Regions from separate parts of the Streptomyces sp. NBC_00273 genome, predicted to be linked through region 2. Evidence: predicted binding sites of a transcription regulator. Region 2 holds the regulator's gene; the other holds the start of a gene.
The links. The regulator HrcA, encoded in region 2, represses chaperone genes, less so after heat shock. The targets are predictions, from matches to a motif close to TTNGCACTCNGNNNNNCNGAGTGCNAA.
Positions count from the first base shown of each region.

Region 1: the regulator HrcA is predicted to act here: its motif matches at 5,343-5,369, upstream of groES (co-chaperone GroES).

Region 1 covers NZ_CP108067.1:4,417,982-4,428,930, reverse strand. The annotation lists gene OG386_RS18930 (FtsW/RodA/SpoVE family cell cycle protein) at 1-1,213, opposite strand, end outside; gene OG386_RS18925 (LCP family protein) at 1,201-2,469, opposite strand; gene OG386_RS18920 (sensor histidine kinase) at 2,547-3,881, opposite strand; gene OG386_RS18915 (response regulator transcription factor) at 3,874-4,554, opposite strand; gene groES (co-chaperone GroES) at 5,513-5,821, shown strand; gene groL (chaperonin GroEL) at 5,933-7,561, shown strand; gene OG386_RS18900 (ester cyclase) at 7,650-8,360, opposite strand; gene OG386_RS18895 (SDR family NAD(P)-dependent oxidoreductase) at 8,456-9,229, opposite strand; gene OG386_RS18890 (MOSC domain-containing protein) at 9,261-9,947, opposite strand; gene OG386_RS18885 (LysR family transcriptional regulator) at 10,037-10,936, shown strand.
Region 2 covers NZ_CP108067.1:6,456,360-6,467,308, forward strand. The annotation lists gene lepA (translation elongation factor 4) at 1-227, shown strand, start outside; gene OG386_RS28565 (AMP-dependent synthetase/ligase) at 463-2,355, shown strand; gene hemW (radical SAM family heme chaperone HemW) at 2,561-3,793, shown strand; gene OG386_RS28575 (DUF3097 domain-containing protein) at 3,969-4,769, opposite strand; gene OG386_RS28580 (MBL fold metallo-hydrolase) at 4,798-5,523, opposite strand; gene hrcA (heat-inducible transcriptional repressor HrcA) at 5,670-6,686, shown strand; gene dnaJ (molecular chaperone DnaJ) at 6,687-7,826, shown strand; gene OG386_RS28595 (nitronate monooxygenase) at 7,983-9,074, shown strand; gene OG386_RS28600 (16S rRNA (uracil(1498)-N(3))-methyltransferase) at 9,071-9,817, shown strand; gene OG386_RS28605 (histidine triad nucleotide-binding protein) at 9,891-10,250, shown strand; gene OG386_RS28610 (ribonuclease Z) at 10,254-10,949, shown strand, end outside.

The DNA.
Region 1 (10,949 bases), 2.0 Mb from region 2:
TCACGCCGCCCGCGACCACGAAGACCTGTAGGGCCAGCGCCGCCGCCAGGCCCACCGCGAGCAGCTTGCCGAAGGGATCGCGCGCGCCGAGCGCCATCCGCAGCCCCCGCTGCACCAGGAGCGCGTAGAGGATCAGCACTGCCATCACCCCGGCCAGGCCCAGCTCCTCGCCCACCGTGGTCAGGATGAAGTCGCTGCGCCCGGCGAACGCGATCAGCTCGGGGTGGCCCATGCCGAGGCCCGTGCCGGAGATGCCGCCCGTGCCGAAGCTGAACAGGGCCTGCGCCGACTGGTCCGAGGTGACTCCCGCCGGCCGGTTCTCCCAGTAGTACGACAGCGGGTTGAGCCACGCGGCCACGCGCGCCTTGACGTGCGGCTCCGTCGAGCCGACCACGAAGGCGCCGGCCGCGGCCATGAGCACACCGCAGACGATCCAGCTGGTGCGTTCGGTCGCGACGTACAGCATCACCACGAACACCCCGAAGAAGATCAGCGAGGTGCCGAGGTCGCGTTCGAAGACCAGGACCAGCATCGAGACGATCCACACCGTGACGATCGGGCCGAGCTGGCGCATCGGGGGCAACCGCATGCCCAGGAACCTGCGGCCCGTCAGGGCCAGCGAGTCCCGGTGGATGACGAGGTACCCGGCGAAGAAGATCGCGATCATGATCTTCACGAACTCGCCGGGCTGTAGCGAGAAGCCGAAGAGTTTGATCCAGCGCTTCGCACCGTAGGTGTCCGCGCCGAAGAAGGCGGGTGCGATCAGCAGCACCAGCGCGACGGCCATGTTGATGTAGATGAACCGTTGCAGCAGCCGGTGGTCGCGCAGCAGCGCCAGTACGAGCAGGCAGGCGGCGATGCCGACCACCGTCCACATCAGCTGGCCGGGGGCGTTCGCGTCCGAGTTGTAGCGCTCGATGTAGCCCTGGTCGAGGCGGTGGAGCAGCACCAGTCCGAGGCCGGTCAGCAGCATGGCGAGCGGGAAGATCAGCGGGTCGGCGTAGGCCGCGAAACGGCGTACGCCCAGATGCCCCACTAGGGACAGCAGGGTCATGCTCAGGGTGAAGTCGACGAACTTGGGCGGCAGCTCGCCGTTCATGGCGAGGCCCGCGGCGGCGTGGCCGAAGACGGCGATGGCGATGACGAAGACCAGGAGGAGCGCCTCGGTGCGGCGGCGGGAGACCGCCGACGTCAGGGGTTTCAGTCCACGCACGGGACGCCGCCACCCTCCTTGGGGGCGGACGGGGACGGCGGCGGGGGTGCCGCGTCGGGCGAGGACGAGGGCGAGGACGAGGGCGAGGTCGACGGAGAGGCCCAAGGAGAGGCCGAAAGAGGGGCCGAAAGAGGGGCCGAGGGTGAGGACGCGGCGCCCGATGCGCCGGCGTCAGCGGAAGCTTCGGGTCCGATCTGTTCGGCAATGAGGCGCTTTATCTTCATATCATCTACGACGTTGATGTCCTCCCCATGGTTCCTTCCGAAACCTTCGATGGGAAGTGTCGTGAATTGCACCTTCCCGCCGGACAGGTTCTTCGCCTGCTTCACGAACGCCAGGAGATCCCAGCCTTCGTCCGTGACCACGTCCTGTTTGGCGGCGTCGATCAGTTTCATCAGCTTCGCCGGGTCGGTGAAGGTCCCGACCGAGTTCAGCTTCTTCGTCGCGCCCGCGAGAAAGGCCTGCTGGCGCTTGGTCCGGTCCAGGTCACCCCGGTCCAGGCCGTGCCGCTGCCGCACGAAGGCGAGCGACTGCCGGCCGTCGAGCGTCTGCGGGCCCGCCGGGAAGTCGGCGCCCGAGTACGTGTCCTTGACCGCCTTGTTCAGGCACACCGGTACCCCGCCGAGCGCGTCCGCGAGGTGGTAGAAACCGGCCAGATTCAGTTCGGCGAAGTGATCGATCGGGACCCCCAGGAAGTTCCGCACCGTTTCGATCTGTGCCGCGCGCCCCGCCTCCCGGCCCTCCCGCTCCAGCTGCCGGACGTCCTTGACCCCCCGCGCGGCGAGCTGCTCCTGCTTCTTCTCCTTCGCCAGCCCGTACGCCTTCTTGACCTTGTCCTTGCCGTGGCCGGGTATGTCGACGAAGTCGTCGCGCGGCACCGAGAAGGCCTTCGCCCGGCCGCCGTCCCCGGGCACGTGCAGCAGGATCAGGGTGTTCGCGTTGTAGCCGCCGATGTCCGAACTGCCGGCGTGCAGCTTGTCGAGGACCTCCTCCGGCAGTTTCTCGCCGTTCTGGTCCCGGCGGCTGTCCAGGCCCATGAGCAGGATGTTGCTGTCGCCGAACGCGGACTTCTCCGCGCCCTCGAGGGCCTTGGAGCTGCCGATGCCGGCGGCGAGGTCGCGGTACAGGTACCAGGCGCCGCCCCCCGTCAGGGCCACCAGCGCACAACCGGTGACCAGCAGCGTGCGGCCCAGTCGCCGCCGGCGGGCCGGGCGGTGGCGGGATCGGGTCGTCGGCTTCCTCCGGTGTGCGCTCATGCCTGCCGATGCTGACGGAGGTCCGCTGAAGGAATCCTGAGGGCCTCGGCCGAGCGCCGGTCGGGCTCCGGACGGCGCTACGGGATGCGCAGCACCAGCCGCGCGCCCCCGGCGGGCGCCGGCAGCGCGCGTACGTCGCCCCCGTGCGCCCGCGCGATCTCCCGGGCGATGGCCAGGCCCAGCCCGGTACCGCCGCTGGCCCGGCCGCGGTCCGCGTCCAGCCGTACGAAGCGTTCGAAGACCCGGTCCCGGTCCGCCTCCGGGATGCCGGGGCCGTCGTCCGTGACCTCCAGCACCGCCCATCCGTCGTGCGCCGCCGCCCGTACGACCACCTCCGCGCGGGCGTACCGCAGGGCGTTGTCCACGAGGTTGGCCAGGGCCCGTTCCAGCCGCGCCGGGTCCCCGGAGGCCGGTACGGGCGCCTGCGCGTCCAGCCGTAGCGCGATCCGCGAGCTACCCCGCCGCGCCGCGTCTTCCGCGGCCAGCAGGGCCAGGTCCACCGGCTCGCTCCGCGGTGCCGACGCCGGTCCGCCGTCGAGGCGGGCCAACAGCAACAGGTCCGCCGCGATGGCCTGGAGCCGCTCGGTGTCGGCCAGCGCAGCCGCGACCGACTCCCGGTCGGGGCGGTCCATGGCGAGGGCGACTTCCAGCCGGGACCGGACGGCGGCCAGCGGGTTGCGCAGCTCGTGGGAGGCGTCCGCGGTGAACTGCCGCTGCCGGGCGTCGGAACGCTCCAGCCGGTCCAGGGTGTCGTTGACGGTCCGGGCCAGCTGCGCGATCTCGTCCGCCCCGCCCGGGTCCGGAACCCGCCGGTCCAGCTCGCTCGCCGTGACCGCCGCCAGTTCGGAGCGGATCGCGCTCACCGGGCGCAGCGCGCGGCCGGTCACCCACCAGGCCAGGGCCGCGGCGAAGCCGGTCAGCGGGGGCGCCCCCGCCAGCAGCCCGACCGCGACGGCCCGGGTCGCGTCGTCCACGTCGCCGAGCACGGTCATCGCGTAGACCGTGTGCGCCCCCGGCGCTTCGACGACGACCACCGCGCGCCGTTCCCCGCCGGGGTGCGCCGGCGGGAGCACGGCCGACCGGGAGTCGTCACCGGGGCCGGGCAGCGGGGCGCCGCCGAGGTCGGGGGTGAGCTTCGGGTCGCCGGTGCTGGCGACCGTGCGCCCGGCCGCGTCCCGTACGAGGACCAGGTCCACCCCGCTCTCGGGTGCGGGCAGCCGTCCACCGGCCGGCAGGGTCCGGTTGTCGAGCTGGGCGGCGACCTTGCGGGCGGCGAGCTCGGCGCGGCCGGTGGTGTTGTCGAGGAGGTTGGCCCGCAGCAGGGCGTGCAGCCACAGGCCGCCGCCGGCGAGGACGGCGGCCATCGCGAGTGCGGCGGCCGCGGCGGTGCGCGCCCGGATGCCGCTAACCACCGTCGGGGGCCATCCGGTAGCCGGTCCCGTGGACGGTGCGGATCGAGCGGCGACCGAAGGGCGCGTCGATCTTCTTGCGCAGCGAGGAGACGTACACCTCCACGATGTTCGGGTCGACGCCGTGCGGGGTGTCCCAGACCTCGTCCAGGATGTCCTGCTTGGCGACGGCCCGGCCGGGCTGCTCCATCAGGCAGGCGAGGACGCCCAGTTCGCGGGCGGTCAGTTCGATGTCCCGGTCGCCGCGGCGGCAGCGACGGCCCTGCGGGTCCAGGACGAGGTCGCCGGCCTGCAGGGTGCCGCGGTCGGGGGTGCCGGCGCGGCGGGCCAGGGCCCGGATCCGGGCGGCCAGGACCACGAAGGAGAACGGCTTGGTGAGGTAGTCGTCGGCGCCGGAGTCCAGGCCCTCGGCCTCGTCGTACTCGCCGTCGCGGGCGGTGAGCATCAGGACCGGGGTGGTGTCGCCGTGGGCGCGCATGCGGGTGCAGATCGCGTGGCCGCTGGGACCCGGGAGCATCAGGTCGAGCAGGACGACGTCGTACGGGCCGCCGGCGAGGGCGAGGTCGAGCCCGCGGTGGCCGTCGTGGGCGACGTCGACGCGGTGCCCGTCGGCGGAGAGGCCGCGCCGCAGGGATTCGGCGAGGCCTTCTTCGTCTTCGACCACGAGGATGCGCACGGCTCCAGCGTCACATATCGGCGTGTTTGCCCTGCGGCCCGGTCGGCGGTGTCCAGCGCACGTCGTCTACCGGGCTCCGCCCGGACCCGCGCCTCAATCGCCGGCGGGGCTGGAAGGTGGGGGCTGCTCGGTGGTGTGCGGCGGGGCCGGATCCGTACCGGGCTCCGCCCGGCCCCGCGCCTCAAACGCCGGCGAGGCTGAAAAGGCGGGTCCGTGCCTCGTGGGCGGCGGGGCTGGGTGGCTCGGCGGTGTCCAGCGCGGCGGGATCCTCGCCGGGCTCCGCCCGGACCCGCGCCTCAATCGCCGGCGAGGCTTGATGGTGCGGGCCCGTGCCTCAAACGCCGGCGAGGCTGAACGGGCGGACCTGTGCCTCGAATATCGGTGGGGCTGAAAGGGGGGCTTGGGGAGAGCTGTAGGTGGATGGGTTGGGGTGTCGGAGCGCTGCCGTGGGGTGGGGACACGTAGGAGGGTCCCCGCAGGACGAGCGCGCAACCCAGGCCGTCTGGCAGGACCGCGGCCGTCTGGCGCGAGCCGAGGAGATCCTCGTGCGGGGCACCGCCCCACCCTTTGAAGCCCCGCCGGCGATTGAGGCGAACCACCTCGGCTCGAGGGAACGTGCCACCGAGCCGCACACCACCGAGCCCCCCGCAGGGGACCCGGCCGGCGATTGAGGCGAACCACCTCGGCAGAAGGATCCGCGCCACCGAGCCCCACACCGCCGAGCCGCCCGCAGGGCACCCGCAGGGCACCCCGTACGGCAGCGGTCCGCGCAACGCCCGCGTCGGGAATTGGCACTCCGCTTGACCGAGTGCTAATCGCCGGAATAGTCTCGCACCTGGCACTCACCCCCGGTGAGTGCCAACACAGCGACAGGCAGATCCGGCACCCGCGACGACGGATCGACCTGGTCGCCACCTCAGACAGTTAACCCCGGATCTCCGAAGGGGGAGGTCGGATCGTGACGACCGCCAGCTCCAAGGTTGCCATCAAGCCGCTTGAGGACCGCATTGTGGTCCAGCCGCTCGACGCCGAGCAGACCACGGCCTCCGGCCTGGTCATCCCGGACACCGCGAAGGAGAAGCCCCAGGAGGGCGTCGTCCTCGCGGTGGGCCCGGGTCGCTTCGAAGACGGCCAGCGTCTCCCGCTGGACGTCACCGTCGGCGACATCGTGCTGTACAGCAAGTACGGCGGCACCGAAGTGAAGTACAGCGGCGAGGAGTACCTCGTCCTCTCGGCTCGCGACGTGCTCGCGATCGTCGAGAAGTAATTCGCTTCAAGAAGTTTGCTTGAGCTGCGCCCCTGGTCACCCCGCTGATTGCCGGGCGGCGAGGGGCGCAGCTCGTTAAACCCGAGTTTTCGAGAGGGCTGAACCGCTCCCATGGCGAAGATCCTGAAGTTCGACGAGGACGCCCGTCGCGCCCTCGAGCGCGGCGTCAACAAGCTTGCCGACACGGTCAAGGTGACGATCGGCCCCAAGGGCCGCAACGTCGTCATCGACAAGAAGTTCGGCGCCCCCACCATCACCAACGACGGTGTCACCATCGCCCGCGAGGTCGAGCTGGACGACCCGTACGAGAACCTGGGCGCGCAGCTCGTGAAGGAGGTGGCGACCAAGACCAACGACATCGCGGGTGACGGCACCACCACCGCCACCGTGCTGGCCCAGGCGCTGGTCCGCGAGGGTCTGCGCAACGTCGCCGCGGGTGCTTCCCCGGCCGCCCTGAAGAAGGGCATCGACGCCGCGGTCAAGGCCGTGTCCGAGGAGCTCCTCGCGACCGCCCGCCCGATCGAGGACAAGTCCGACATCGCCGCCGTGGCCGCGCTCTCCGCGCAGGACCAGCAGGTCGGCGAGCTCATCGCCGAGGCGATGGACAAGGTCGGCAAGGACGGTGTCATCACCGTCGAGGAGTCCAACACCTTCGGCCTGGAGCTGGAGTTCACCGAGGGCATGGCCTTCGACAAGGGCTACCTCTCGCCGTACATGGTCTCCGACCAGGAGCGCATGGAGGCCGTCCTCGACGACCCGTACATCCTGATCAACCAGGGCAAGATCTCCTCGATCCAGGACCTGCTGCCGCTGCTGGAGAAGGTCATCCAGGCCGGCGCCTCCAAGCCGCTGCTGATCATCGCCGAGGACGTCGAGGGCGAGGCGCTCTCCACCCTCGTCGTCAACAAGATCCGCGGCACCTTCAACGCGGTGGCCGTCAAGGCCCCCGGCTTCGGTGACCGTCGCAAGGCGATGCTCCAGGACATGGCCACCCTCACCGGTGCCACCGTCATCGCCGAAGAGGTCGGCCTCAAGCTCGACCAGGCCGGTCTGGACGTACTGGGCTCCGCCCGCCGCGTGACCATCTCCAAGGACGACACCACCATCGTCGACGGTGGCGGCAGCCACGACGAGGTCCTCGGTCGCGTCAACCAGATCAAGGCCGAGATCGAGTCGACCGACTCGGACTGGGACCGCGAGAAGCTGCAGGAGCGCCTGGCGAAGCTCGCCGGTGGCGTCTGCGTCATCAAGGTCGGCGCCGCCACCGAGGTGGAGCTCAAGGAGAAGAAGCACCGTCTCGAGGACGCCATCTCGGCGACCCGCGCCGCGGTCGAGGAGGGCATCGTCTCCGGCGGTGGCTCCGCGCTCGTCCACGCCGTGAAGGTCCTCGAGGGCAACCTCGGCCTGTCGGGCGACGAGGCCACCGGTGTCGCGGTCGTGCGCCGCGCCGCCGTCGAGCCGCTGCGCTGGATCGCCGAGAACGCCGGTCTCGAGGGTTACGTCATCACCTCGAAGGTCGCCGAGCTCGACAAGGGCCAGGGCTTCAACGCCGCCACCGGCGAGTACGGCGACCTGGTCAAGGCCGGCGTCATCGACCCGGTGAAGGTCACCCGTTCCGCGCTGGAGAACGCCGCCTCCATCGCCTCCCTGCTGCTCACGACCGAGACCCTGGTCGTCGAGAAGCCGGCGGAGGACGAGGGCGACGCCGGTCACGGCCACGGTCACGGCCACAGCCACTGATCGCGCGCACCACGCCGAGAAGGCCCCGTTCCGCAGTTGCGGAGCGGGGCCTTCCCGTTTGCCTTCTCGCCTTCCCCGTGATGGGGCCTCAGGTTCCGTACGGGGAACCCGTTCCGCCCATCTGCTGCTGCAGGGCTCCGGGGTTGTAGTGCCACCAACCCTCGATGATCTCTCCCTCCAGGCACCGGAACGTGGTGCTCCCGGACATGTAGTACGTCTTCCCGGTCGGTGCGACTCCCATGAACGACCCCTTGTGGGTGCCGGTCCAGTTCCACACCGTCGTGACCATGTCGCCCTCGGCCAGCTGGGCCGTCGGCTCGAAGGTCATGTCGAAGGCCGCGCGCCACGTCTCCATGTCCGACTTCATGGCCTCGCGTCCGACGACGGTGGACTCCGCCCTGCTGGCGTCGTGGTTGATGTAGTTCGTCGCGAAGCACTCGTCGAGGGCGCTCATCTTCCCCGCCATGGCCGCTTCTTCGAACACCCGGTTGACGAGCTGCTTGTTGAGGTGCTCGTCGCGGACCACGTCGAGGTTCATGAACTTCGGCATGCCTTCGCAGAGGGCCACCATCTCCTGGAACATCCGGTCCGTCTCGGGGAGGTGGGAGTTCTTCATGGCCTCCTCGTACGAAGCGAACTCCACCATGTCCACGTAGTGGTTCCGGGCCTCGCGGTCCTGGCCGATCATCGTGTGAGTGGCGGTGCGCCTGCCGCTGCTCTGCTCCGCCCAGCGGTCGATGAGCGCGTTCATCTCGTCGAACCGCCTGGTCTCGTAATCGATCACTTGTACGAATGTCATCGCGTCGCCTCCCGCGCTGGATGGGACAGGTCCAGTTTAGGGAGATTTCACCTGGTTGGCTGCTTGTGAGAGGCCCCTCGGGGCACCCTCCAGGGCTACTGGGGGCCGTACTTGCGGCCCGTGCGCGAGGACACCCCGCCCAGCAGTCCGCGCGGCGTCAGCTTCACCACGCCCATCAGCGCCTTGTACCGCGGGTCCGGGATCGACACCGTCTTCCCGCGGGCCAGGTCGGCCAGGGCCGCCGCCACCAGCTTGTCGGCGTCCAGCCACATCCAGCCGGGGATGTTGTCCGTGCCCATGCCGGCCCGCTGGTGGAACTCCGTCCGGACGAAGCCGGGGCACAGCGCCATCAGCCGCACCCCGGACCCGCCCAGGTCCCGCGCCGCGCCCTGGGTGAACTGCACGACCCAGGCCTTGCTCGCCCCGTACGTGCCGCGCGGTACGAAGGCGGCCACCGAGGCCACGTTGATCACGCCGCCGCGGCCGCGCGAGCGCATCGATTCCGTGGCCGCGGAGGTCAGCCGCAGGACCGCCTCGATGTGCACCTTCAGCATGGTCAGCTCGTCGGCCATGGAGACTTCGAGGTAGCGGCCCTTGTTGCCGAAGCCCGCGTTGTTGACCAGCAGGTCCACCGGGTGGGTGCGGTCGCCGAGGCGCTTCTCGACCGCTGCGATGCCCTCCTCCGTGGAGAGGTCGGCGGCCAGCACCTCGGCTTCGATGCCGTGCCGGTCGTGGAGCTCGGTGGCCTGCTCGCCGAGCCGCTTCGCATCGCGTGCCACCAGCACCAGATTGTGCCCCTGGGCGGCCAGCCGCCGGGCGAAGGCGGCGCCGATGCCCGCCGTGGATCCCGTAATCAACGCAGTCGTCATAGGCGCAACCTAGCTTCCCGGAATGACGGCGCTACCTCGCCCCGGCCCCCGCCCCGTACTTCTCCACGTACAGGCGAACCCGCTCGCGGGCCTTCGGCTCCATCGCCTCGCCCGCGGCCAGGGTGAGCGGCAGCAGCTCCCGCTCGGTGGTGAAGGCGCGGAACCACAGCTGGACCGTCACGTCGTGGTCCGGGCGGTGGACGATCCGGATCGGGTCGCCGGGGGAGAGCGAACCCTCCTCGATCACCCGCAGATACGCACCCGGCCGGGCCTCCTGGGTGAACCGCTTGACCCAGCCGGTCTCGCCCATGGCCCCCTGGAAGGTCCGGCACGGGATGCGGGCCGAGGCCACTTCGAGGACGAGGTCCGCGCCGACCTGCCAGCGGTCGCCGATCCGCGCGGTGTTCAGGTCAATGCCGGAGGTGGTGAAGTTCTCGCCGAAGAGCCCGCAGGGCAGCTCGCGGCCCAGCAGGCGCTCCCACAGGTCCAGGTCCTCGCGGGCGTACGCGTAGACGGCCTGGTGGTCGCCGCCGTGATGGCGCCGGTCGCAGACGACGTCACCCTCCAGGCCGCTGCCGAGGCCGGTGGCCTTGGGGCCCGGGGCGACGACGCGGACCGGTCCGGGCACGGGACGCTTGCCGATGCCCGTCATCCCGCCCTCCGCGTCGGTGTAGTCGACGGCCGTGGCGCGACCGAGGTTCACAGAGATCAATTGCATGGAGCCCATGGGACCACGCTAACCGGAGCCAACCCAAAGCGACATCGAGGTATTGGCGCGGAAGTCAAAGTAGGGCTTATGCTCGAAGGGTGATCGAAGCACGCCATCTCCGGGTTCTGCGCGCCGTCGCCGGGACCGGGTCCTTCTCCGCCGCCGCCCGCGAGCTCGGCTGCACCCAGCCCGCCGTCTCCCAGCAGATGAAGGCGCTGGAGCAGTCGGCCGGCACCCCGCTGCTCATCCGCACCGGTCGCGAGATGCGGCTGACCCAGGCGGGAGAGGCCCTGGTCCGCCATGCCGCGGGGATCCTGGCCGGGCTGACCGCCGCCGAGGAGGAGGTCGCGGCCATCGCGGGGCTGCGCGCGGGCCGGGTCCGGCTCGTGTCCTTCCCCAGCGGCAGCTCCACGCTGGTGCCGACCGCGCTCGCGGCGATGCGCGCCGAGCACCCCGGGACCCGCATCTCGCTGGTCGAGGCGGAGCCGCCGCGTTCGGTGGAGATGCTGCGCGAGGGCGACTGCGACCTGGCGCTGGCCTTCCGCTACGGCGGGGCGGACCATTCCGCCGCGGAGTGGGACGACCTCGTGGTGCGGCCGCTGCTGACCGACCGGCTCGTCGGGCTGGTCCCGGAGGGGCACAGGCTGGCCGGGGCGGAGCGCGTGGGCATGGCGGAGCTGGCGGACGAACCCTGGATCGCGGGCTGTCCGCGCTGCCGCCGCCACTTGGTGGACGTGTGCGAGGGTGCGGGCTTCACCCCGCGCATCGACTTCGCCACCGACGACTACCCGGCGGTGGTCGGCCTGGTCGGCGCGGGGCTGGGCGTGGCGGTACTGCCCGAGCTCGCGGTGGAGTCCGTACGGGCCAAGGGCGTGAGCACGGTGGCGGTGGAGCCGGCCGTCGAGCGCGAGGTCGTGGCGCTGACCCTGCCCGACCTGGCCCGGGTGCCGGCCGTGGCCGCGACCCTGGCCGAGCTGGAGCGGGCGGCCGCGCGCTGACCCGCGTCCGCCC
Region 2 (10,949 bases):
TCCAGGCCGCGATCGGCTCCCGCGTCATCGCCCGCGAGACCATCCGCGCCATCCGCAAGGACGTCCTCGCCAAGTGCTACGGCGGTGACATCTCCCGTAAGCGGAAGCTGCTGGAGAAGCAGAAGGAAGGCAAGAAGCGGATGAAGATGGTCGGCTCCGTGGAGGTCCCGCAGGAGGCCTTCATCGCCGTCCTCTCCAGTGACGAGTCCGGCGGCAAGAAGAAGTAGCAGCCCCGCCGTCACCCGACGCAGACAGGCCCCCGCACTCAGGTGCGGGGGCCTGTTTCGTTATGAAGCGGCCGCTCGCGGGCCCTTACGCACGCGCCGGTCGCGCTCTAGTCTGATCACTGCTCGACGGTTACTCGCCAGTTTAAAAAGCCACCGGCTGCATACCCGCCAGTCCCCAGCGCTCCCCAGCGCCCCACGCCCACGCACTACCGCGTGGATCGGTCCGGAGGATGTCGTGAGCGACACACAGACCTATCTCGAGAACCGCCCGCCCACCGTGGCGGTGCTCTTCCTTGAGCGCGTCGCAGCGACGCCGAACGACGAGGCCTACCGGTACCCGGTACCGGCGGCCGGCGGCCAGGGCGGCGCCGACGACTGGAAATCACTCAGCTGGGGCCAGGCGGCCGAGCGGGTGTTCGCCATCGCCGCCGGGCTGATCTCCCTCGGCCTGGAAACGGAGGAGCGCGTCGCGCTCGCCTCCAACACCCGGGTCGACTGGATCCTCTCCGACCTCGGCGTGATGTGCGCGGGCGGTGCGGTCACCACGATCTACCCCAGCACCAACGCGGACGAGTCGGCGTTCATCCTCTCGGACTCCGAGAGCCGGGTGCTCATCGCCGAGGACGCCAAGCAGCTGGCGAAGGCGCGCGAGCGCCGCGCCGAGCTGCCGCGGCTCGCCCACGTCGTCGTCCTGGACGCCGACGACGCGATCGCCGCCGAGGGCGACCCCGAGGGCTGGGTCCTCTCCCTCGCCGAGCTGGAGGCGCGCGGCAAGGAGTACCTCGCCAAGCACCCCGAGGCGGTCAACGAGCGGGTCGCGGCCATCACCTCCGACCAGCTCGCCACCCTCATCTACACCTCCGGCACCACCGGCCGCCCCAAGGGCGTCCGGCTGCCGCACGACAACTGGTCGTACATGGCCAAGGCCATGGTCGCCACCGGTCTGATCGGCAAGGAGGACGTCCAGTACCTGTGGCTGCCGCTGGCCCACGTCTTCGGCAAGGTGCTGACCTCCGGCCAGATCGAGGCCGGGCACGTGACCGCCGTCGACGGCCGGATCGACAAGATCATCGAGAACCTGCCGGTCGTGCAGCCGACGTACATGGCCGCCGTCCCGCGCATCTTCGAGAAGGTCTACAACGGCGTGGCCGCCAAGGCCCGCGCCGCCGGCGGAGCCAAGTACAAGATCTTCCAGTGGTCGGTCGGCGTCGCCCGCGAGTACGCGAAGGTCACGCAGGACAACTTCCGCCGCACCGGCCAGGCGACCGCCCCCTTCGGCCTCACCACCAAGCACAAGATCGCCGACGCGCTCGTCTACTCCAAGCTCCGCGAGGCCTTCGGCGGGAAGCTGCGCGCCGCCGTCTCCGGCGCCTCCGCCCTGGCCCCCGAGATCGGCTTCTTCTTCTCCGGCGCGGGCGTCCACATCCTGGAGGGCTACGGCCTGACCGAGTCCAGCGCGGCCTCCTTCGTCAACCCGGGCGAGGCCTACCGCACCGGCACGGTCGGCAAGCCGCTCCCCGGCACCGAGGTCCGCATCGCCGACGACGGCGAGGTCCTGCTGCGCGGCCCCGGCATCATGCAGGGCTACCACCGGCAGCCCGACAAGACCGCCGAGGTCCTGGAGTCCGACGGCTGGCTGCACACGGGCGACATCGGCGAGCTGTCGGCCGACGGCTACCTGCGCATCACCGACCGCAAGAAGGACCTGATCAAGACCTCGGGCGGCAAGTACGTCGCCCCGGCGGAGATCGAGGGCCAGTTCAAGGCGATCTGCCCGTACGTGTCGACGATCGTCGTGCACGGCGCCGACCGGAACTTCTGCTCGGCGCTGATCGCCCTCGACGAGCCGTCGATCCTGACCTGGGCGGCCGAGAACGGGCTGGAGGGCAAGACGTACGGACAGGTCCTGGCGGCGCCGGAGACCAACCGCCTGATCGAGACGTACGTACAGACCCTGAACGAGGGCCTGCAGCGCTGGCAGACGATCAAGAAGTTCCGGCTGCTGCCGCGCGACCTCGACGTCGAGCACGGCGACCTCACGCCCAGCCTGAAGCTGAAGCGGCCGGTGGTCGAGCGTGAGTTCAAGCACCTGATCGAGGAGATGTACGAGGGGTCCCGCGAGGCGTAGCGCCTGCCGCGGGCCCGGCGGGGCGGGGCGGCGGACCGCCCCGCGGACCCCGCCGTTCCCGGGCGGCCCCGGGGTGTCGGCCGCGAGCCGGCTCCCGGGGCTCCGCCCCGGACCCCGCGCCTCAAACGCCGGCGGGGTCGGACGGGACGCCGGCGGGGTCGGACGTGACGACGGCGGGGCCGTTCCCGTGCGGGATGATGGGTGCATGCCTTCCGCACTCCCCGACGGTGAACCCATGCCCGAAGACGGCGCGCTGCCGTCGCACGCCCTGGCGGGCGCGGGGGAGCGGCCGCTCGGGTTCTACCTGCACGTCCCGTACTGCGCCACGCGCTGCGGGTACTGCGACTTCAACACCTACACGGCCACCGAGCTGCGGGGCACCGGCGGTGTGCTCGCCTCCCGGGAGAACTACGCCGACACCCTGATCGACGAGGTCCGCCTCGCGCGGAAGGTGCTCGGGGACGACCCGAGGGCCGTACGGACGGTGTTCGTGGGCGGCGGCACGCCCACGTTGCTGCCCGCCGGGGACCTCGTACGGATGCTCGCGGCCATCCGGGACGAATTCGGCCTGGCCGAGGACGCCGAGATCACCACCGAGGCCAACCCGGAGTCGGTGAACCCGCAGTACCTGGCCGAGCTGCGCGCCGGGGGCTTCAACCGGGTCTCCTTCGGCATGCAGAGCGCCAAGCAGCACGTCCTGAAGGTGCTCGACCGCACCCACACGCCGGGGCGCCCCGAGGCGTGCGTCGCGGAGGCGCGGGCGGCGGGCTTCGAGCACGTCAACCTCGACCTGATCTACGGCACGCCCGGGGAGTCGGACGAGGACTGGCGGGCGACCCTCTCGGCGGCGCTGGGCGCCGGGCCGGACCACATCAGCGCCTACGCGCTGATCGTCGAGGAGGGCACGCAGCTGGCGCGGCGCATCCGCCGCGGCGAGGTTCCGATGACGGACGACGACGTGCACGCCGACCGGTACCTGATCGCGGACTCGGTCATGGCCGAGGCCGGGTACTCCTGGTACGAGGTCTCGAACTGGGCCACCTCGGAGGCCGGGCGCTGCCTGCACAACGAGCTGTACTGGCGCGGCGCCGACTGGTGGGGCGCGGGGCCGGGCGCGCACTCGCACGTGGGCGGGGTGCGGTGGTGGAACGTGAAGCACCCGGGCGCGTACGCCGCGGCCCTGGCCGAGGGCCGTTCCCCCGGCGCGGGGTGCGAGCTCCTCTCCGAGGAGGACCGGCGGGTGGAGCGGATCCTGCTGGAGCTCCGGCTGGTGGACGGCGTCCCGCTGACCCTGCTGGCCCCGGCCGGGCTCGCGGCCTCCCGCAAGGCCCTGGCGGACGGGCTGCTGGACGCCGCGCCGTACGAGGCCGGGCGGGCCGTGCTGACCCTGCGGGGGCGGTTGCTGGCCGACGCGGTGGTCCGGGACCTGGTGGACTGACCAGCCTGCGGCGCCGTTGCCGGGGGCGCTGCCCCCGGACCCCCGCGCCTCAAGCGCCGGCGGGGCTGGGTGGGTGCGCCTCAAGCGCCGGCGGGGCTGAAAGTGCGCCTCAAACGCCGGCGGGGCTCGGAGGGCTGCGGCGGGGCCTGTCAGGGGTCGGCCGGGCTGGGGTGGGCTACGGGGCCGTGACGTGGTCGATGAGGTGCTCCACCGAGCCCAGGAGCGTCGGCTCCAGGTCCTTGTAGGACGTCACCCGGGACAGGATGTGCTGCCAGGCAGCGCCCGTGTTCTCCGGCCAGCCCAGGGCCCGGCAGATGCCCGTCTTCCAGTCCTGGCCGGGCGGGACCACCGGCCACGCGGGAATGCCCAGCGCGGACGGCTTCACGGCCTGCCAGACGTCCACGTACGGGTGACCCACGATCAGGACGTCCGGCGAGCTCACCGACGCCGCGATGCGGGACTCCTTCGAACCCGGCACGAGGTGGTCGACCAGGACGCCGAGGCGGGCGTCCGCGGCCGGGGCGAAGTCGGCGACGACGGCCGGGAGGTCGTCGATGCCCTCCAGGTACTCCACCACGACGCCCTCGATCCGCAGGTCGTCACCCCAGACCCGCTCCACCAGCTCCGCGTCGTGCCGGCCCTCGACGTAGATCCGGCCCGCCCGCGCCACCCGCGCCCGCGCCCCGGGCACGGCCAGCGAGCCCGAGGCCGTCAGGCGCGGCCCCGCGGGCCCGCGCGCGGGCCGGACCAGGGTGACCACCTCGCCGTCCAGCAGGAACCCGCGCGGCTCCATCGGGAAGACCCGCCGCTTGCCGAAGCGGTCCTCCAGGGTCACCGTGCCCGCCTCGCAGGCCACCACCGCGCCGCAGAAGTCCGTACCGGCGACCTCGACCACGAGGTCCCGGTCGGCCGCCACCTCGGGCACGGCCTTGGGTCGCTTCCACTGCGGGGTCAGGTCGGGGGAGTACTCGCGCATCCGGCCGACAGTAGGAGAGCCGCGCGCGTCACGCCTCCGACACGCCGAAACGGGCCGCCAGTGTGGCGCGTTGCGCACGGACGAACTCCGCCCCGACCACCGCTCCGTGACCCGGTACGTACAGTGCGTCGTCCCCGCCCAGTGACAGCAGCCGGTCCAGGGCGGCGGGCCACTGCCCGGGGGTGGCGTCCGGGCCCGCCATGGGCTCGCCCGACTCCTCGACCAGGTCCCCGCAGAAGACCACCTCGCGCTCGCCCGGTACGAAGACGGCCAGGTCGTGCCCGCTGTGCCCGGGCCCCACATTGGCCAGCAGCACCTGTACGCCACCCAGTTCCAGCGTCCACTCGCCCGACACCGAATGCCGGGGCAGCACCAGCAGGTCCACCGCCTCCGCCGCCTCGGCCTCCGCCAGCCCCTGCCGGACCGCGTCCTCGCGCAGCTCCTCGCGTTCCGCCGCCAGCAGCGAGTCCAGCCCGACCGCCCCGAACACTTCGGCCCCGGTGAAGGCGGCCGCGCCCAGGACGTGATCGAAATGACCGTGCGTGAATGCGATATGGGTCACGTGCCGGCCCGTCAGCCGCTCCGCCTCGGCCCGTACCTGCGCGCCCTCGCGCACACACGAACCGGGGTCGATCAGAAGGACCGAATCCTCGCCCACCACCAGCCCCACGGTGCAGTCCCACACCGGCAGCCGCCGCCGGCCGGCCCGTCCGGTCAGCCGTTCCCAGCCCGACCCTTCCCAATGCACGTCCATGCCGCGACGCTACCCTGGCGGGCCTCCCTTGCCAGGGGCTTACCGCCCGGCCGTACACTGAGCGGGGGCTCTCTGGCACTCGAACGATCAGAGTGCCAACGAACACGGCAGAAGACGGCAACGGACCACAGCTGGAGGTGTGCGCGATGCTCAGCGAACGCAGACTCGAAGTGCTGCGCGCCATCGTCCAGGACTACGTCGGGACGGAGGAGCCGGTCGGCTCCAAGGCGCTCACGGAGCGGCACCGGCTCGGCGTCTCGCCCGCCACCGTGCGCAACGACATGGCCGTGCTGGAGGACGAGGGCTACATCGCCCAACCCCACACCAGCGCCGGCCGGATCCCCACCGACAAGGGCTACCGGCTCTTCGTCGACAAGCTGGCGGGGGTCAAGCCGCTGTCGTCGCCCGAGCGCCGGGCCATCCAGAACTTCCTCGACGGCGCCGTCGACCTCGACGACGTGGTCGGCCGCACGGTGCGGCTGCTCGCGCAGCTCACCCGGCAGGTCGCCGTCGTCCAGTACCCGAGCCTGACCCGGTCGACCGTCCGGCACGTGGAGCTGCTCTCGCTCGCTCCCGCGCGCCTGATGCTCGTACTGATCACGGACACCGGGCGGGTCGAGCAGCGGCTCGTCGACTGCCCGAGCCCCTTCGGGGAGACCTCGCTGGCGGACCTGCGGGCCCGGCTCAACAGCCGGGTCGTCGGGCGCCGCTTCACCGATGTACCCCCGCTCGTCCAGGACCTCCCCGAATCCTTCGAGGCCGAGGACCGCGGCACGGTTTCCACGGTGCTCGCGACACTCCTCGAAACCCTGGTCGAGGAAGCCGAAGAGCGGCTGATGATCGGCGGTACCGCCAATCTCACCCGCTTCGGACACGATTTTCCCCTGACGATCAGGCCGGTGCTCGAAGCACTCGAGGAGCAGGTCGTGCTCCTCAAGCTGCTGGGCGAGGCCAACGAGTCGGGAATGGCCGTACGGATCGGGCACGAGAACGCCTACGAGGGACTGAACTCCACGTCGGTCGTCTCGGTCGGTTACGGTTCGGGCGGCGAAGCAGTCGCCAAACTCGGCGTGGTCGGACCGACCCGCATGGACTACCCCGGAACGATGGGAGCGGTACGCGCAGTGGCACGTTACGTCGGACAGATCCTGGCGGAGTCGTAAGTGGCCACGGACTACTACGCCGTTCTCGGCGTGCGCCGCGACGCATCGCAGGACGAGATCAAGAAGGCCTTCCGGCGCCTCGCGCGTGAACTCCACCCGGACGTGAATCCGGACCCGAAGACGCAGGAGCGCTTCAAGGAGATCAACGCGGCCTACGAGGTGCTGTCGGACCCGCAGAAGAAGCAGGTCTACGACCTCGGCGGCGACCCGCTGTCCTCCTCGGGCGGTGGCGGCGGAGCGGGCGGCTTCGGAGCGGGTGGCTTCGGCAACTTCTCCGACATCATGGACGCCTTCTTCGGCCAGGCCTCGCAGCGCGGCCCGCGCTCGCGGACCCGGCGCGGCCAGGACGCGATGATCCGCCTGGACCTGGAACTGGACGAGGCGGCCTTCGGGACGACCAAGGACATCCAGGTCGACACGGCCGTCGTCTGCAACACCTGCTCCGGTGAGGGCGCCGCTCCCGGCACCTCGGCGCAGACGTGTGACATGTGCCGCGGCCGCGGTGAGGTCTCGCAGGTCACCCGGTCCTTCCTGGGCCAGGTCATGACCTCGCGCCCCTGCCCGCAGTGCCAGGGCTTCGGCACCGTGGTCCCGACCCCGTGCCACGAGTGCGCGGGCGACGGCCGGGTCCGCTCCCGCCGCAGCCTCACGGTCAAGATCCCGGCCGGCGTCGAGAACGGCACCCGGATCCAGCTCGCGGGCGAGGGCGAGGTCGGCCCCGGCGGCGGCCCCGCCGGCGACCTGTACGTGGAGATCCACGAGCTGGCGCACCCGACCTTCCAGCGGCGCGGGGACGACCTGCACTGCACGGTCACCATTCCGATGACGGCGGCCGCACTGGGCACCAAGTGCCCGCTGGAGACGCTGGACGGACTGGAGGAGATCGACATCCGGCCCGGCACCGGGTCCGGCCAGGCGATCCCGCTGCACGGGCGCGGCGTCACCCACCTGCGCGGTGGCGGACGCGGCGACCTGATCGTGCACGTCGAGGTCACCACCCCGGGCAAGCTGGACGCCCAGCAGGAGGACCTGCTCCGCCAGCTGGCGAAGCTGCGCGGCGAGGAGCGGCCGATGGGTCAGTTCGCGCCGGGTCAGCAGGGTCTGTTCAGCCGCCTGAAGGACGCTTTCAACGGTCGCTGACCGACCGCGATCCACCGTCACGAGCCCGGCCTGGGGATTCCCCGGCCGGGCTCGTCGCATCGGCCCGGCGTCGGCCGGAGGCCGGTCGGGAAGCGGACTATGCCAGGCGAATGCCATGATTCGGCCCCATGCGCCGGACGTGGCACGATGCAGTCCATGTCCTCGGCACCGAACGGTCTCTCCCCGTACCCGATCGTGCAGGCTCCCATGGCGGGCGGCGCCTCCTGCCCCGCGCTCGCCGCCGCCGTGTGCGAGGCGGGTGGACTGGGCTTCCTGGCCGGCGGCTACAAGACCGCCGACGGGATGTACCAGGAGATCAAGCAGGTGCGCGCGCTGACCCGGCGCCGTTTCGGCGTCAACCTCTTCATGCCGCAGACCGGTTACGTCGATCCGGCCGCCGTGGAGGCCTACCGCGGGCAGCTGGCCGGCGAGGCCAGCTGGTACGAGATCTCGCTCGCGGACGAGGACATCATCGGCACCAGCGACGACGGCTACGACGCCAAGCTCGCCATCCTCCTCGAAGACCCGGTCCCGGTGGTCTCGTTCACCTTCGGCTGTCCCGCCTTCGCGGCCCTGGCGGCCCTGCGCAAGGCCGGTACGTACACCGTCGTCACGGTGACCTCCGCCGAGGAGGCCCGCAGCGCCCAGCGCGCCGGTGCGGACGCGGTCTGCGTCCAGGGCGCCGAGGCCGGCGGTCACCAGGGCACCCACCGGGACGACCCGCAGATCGACGGCACGGCGACCGTGGGCCTCCTCGCGCTGGTGGCCCAGGTGCGGGAGGCCGTGGCGCTCCCGATCATCGCGGCGGGCGGGGTCATGCGGGGCGCGCAGATCGCGGCCCTGCTGGCGGCGGGCGCGGAGTCGGCGCAGCTCGGGACGGCCTTCCTGGCCTGCCCGGAATCGGGGGCGCACCCGGTCCACAAGAAGGCGCTGACGGACCCGCTGTTCGTCCGCACCGAGCTGACCCGGGCCTTCTCCGGACGGCCGGCGCGGGGGCTGGTGAACCGCTTCATGCGCGAGCACGGGCCGTACGCCCCGGCCGCGTACCCGCAGGTCCACCACCTGACCTCGGGGCTGCGCAAGGCCGCCGCCGCGGCCGGGGACCCGCAGGGCATGGCCCTGTGGGCGGGCCAGGGGCACCGGTTGGCGCGACCGCTGCCGGCGGGGGAGCTGGTGGAGGTGCTGGCGGCCGAACTGGCCCAGGCGCAGAGCACGTTGAAGGCAATGCAGATGAGGAGTGCGTCATGACCGCCCCGGTGTTCGTGGTGGAAGAGGTCCCCGCGGGGCCGGAGTTCGTCCTGGACGGCCCGGAGGGCCGGCACGCGGTGTCCGTGAAACGGCTGAACCCGGGCGAGGACGTGGTCCTCACGGACGGGCGCGGCCACTGGGCGGAGGGCGTGGTCAAGGCCGTCGAGGGCAAGGACCGGCTGGTCGTCACGGACCTGCACACCATCGCTGAGGAGCCGGAGCCGGAGGTCCGGATCACTGTGGTCCAGGCGCTTCCCAAGGGGGACCGGGGCGAGCTGGCCGTCGAGACGATGACCGAGACCGGCGTGGACGCGATCGTGCCCTGGCAGGCCTCGCGCTGCATCACGCAGTGGCGCGGCGACCGCGGGGCCAAGTCCCTGGCCAAGTGGCGGGCCACGGCCCGGGAGGCGGGCAAGCAGTCCCGCCGGGTGCGCTTTCCGGAGGTGGCCGAGGCCATGTCCACCAAGCAGGTGGCGGCGCTGCTGGCCGGCGCCGACCTGGCGATGGTGCTCCACGAGGACCGCGACACCCCGTCCGGGGCGCTGGCCACGGCGGAGCTGCCGAAGGCCGGTTCCGTCGTGCTGGTGGTCGGCCCGGAGGGCGGTGTCTCCCCGGAGGAGCTGGCCGTCTTCGCCGCCGCGGGGGCCCACCCCTACCGCCTGGGCCGTTCCGTCCTGCGGACCTCCACGGCCGGGACGGCGGCCACGGCGGTGCTGCTGGCCCGCACGGGCCGCTGGTCCTGAGGCGACCGCGCCCGCGGCAGGCGTCCGGCTGGATACGATGCCCGGACTGATCACCGTCACGGGAGGCGAAGCAATGGCCGGGGAACCGCAGGCCGACTGCCTGTTCTGCAAGATCGTCGCGGGGCAGATCCCCGCGACCGTGGTACGGGAGACCGAGACCACGGTCGCCTTCCGGGACATCAACCCGCAGGCGCCCACGCACGTGCTCGTCATCCCCAAGGTGCACTACGCGGACGCGGCCTCCCTCGTGGAGGCCGAGCCGGGCGTCGCCGCCGACATACTGCGCGAGGCCGGCCAGGTCGCCCTCGACGAGAAGATCGTCGAACACGGCTACCGGGTCGTGTTCAACACCGGCTCCGGCGCCGGGCAGACCGTCTTCCACGCCCACGCGCACGTCCTCGGCGGCCGCGGCCTCCAGTGGCCCCCCGGATAGCACGTGTCCGTACGAGAGTTCGTGGTGCTGGGCACGGCCAGCCAGGTGCCCACCCGCCACCGCAACCACAACGGCTACCTGCTGCGCTGGGACGGCGAGGGCATCCTCTTCGACCCGGGCGAGGGCACCCAGCGCCAGATGCTGCGCGCCGGGGTGGCCGCGCACGACATCAACCGGATCTGCATCACCCACTTCCACGGTGACCACAGCCTCGGCCTCGCCGGGGTGATCCAGCGGATCAACCTCGACCAGGTCCCGCACCCCGTCACCGCGCACTACCCGGCCTCGGGGCAGAAGTTCTTCGACCGGCTGCGGTACGCCACGGCCTACCGGGAGACCGTCCCGCTCCGCGAGGAGCCGGTGGCGGCGGACGGCGTGCTCGCGCAGGGGTCCTCGTACGTCCTGGAGGCCCGGCTGCTCTCGCACCCGGTCGAGTCCTTCGGTTACCGGATCACCGAGCCCGACGGGCGCCGCATGGTGCCCGAGCTGCTCGCACGGCACGGGATCAAGGGGCCGGACGTGGGCCGGATCCAGCGCGAGGGCCGGCTCGGCGAGGTCACCCTGGACGAGGTCAGCGAGCCCCGGCCCGGACAGCGGTTCGCGTTCGTCATGGACACCCGGCTCTGCCCGGGCGTGGACGCGCTGGCCGAGGGCTGCGACATGCTGGTGATCGAGTCGACCTTCCTCGACGAGGACGAA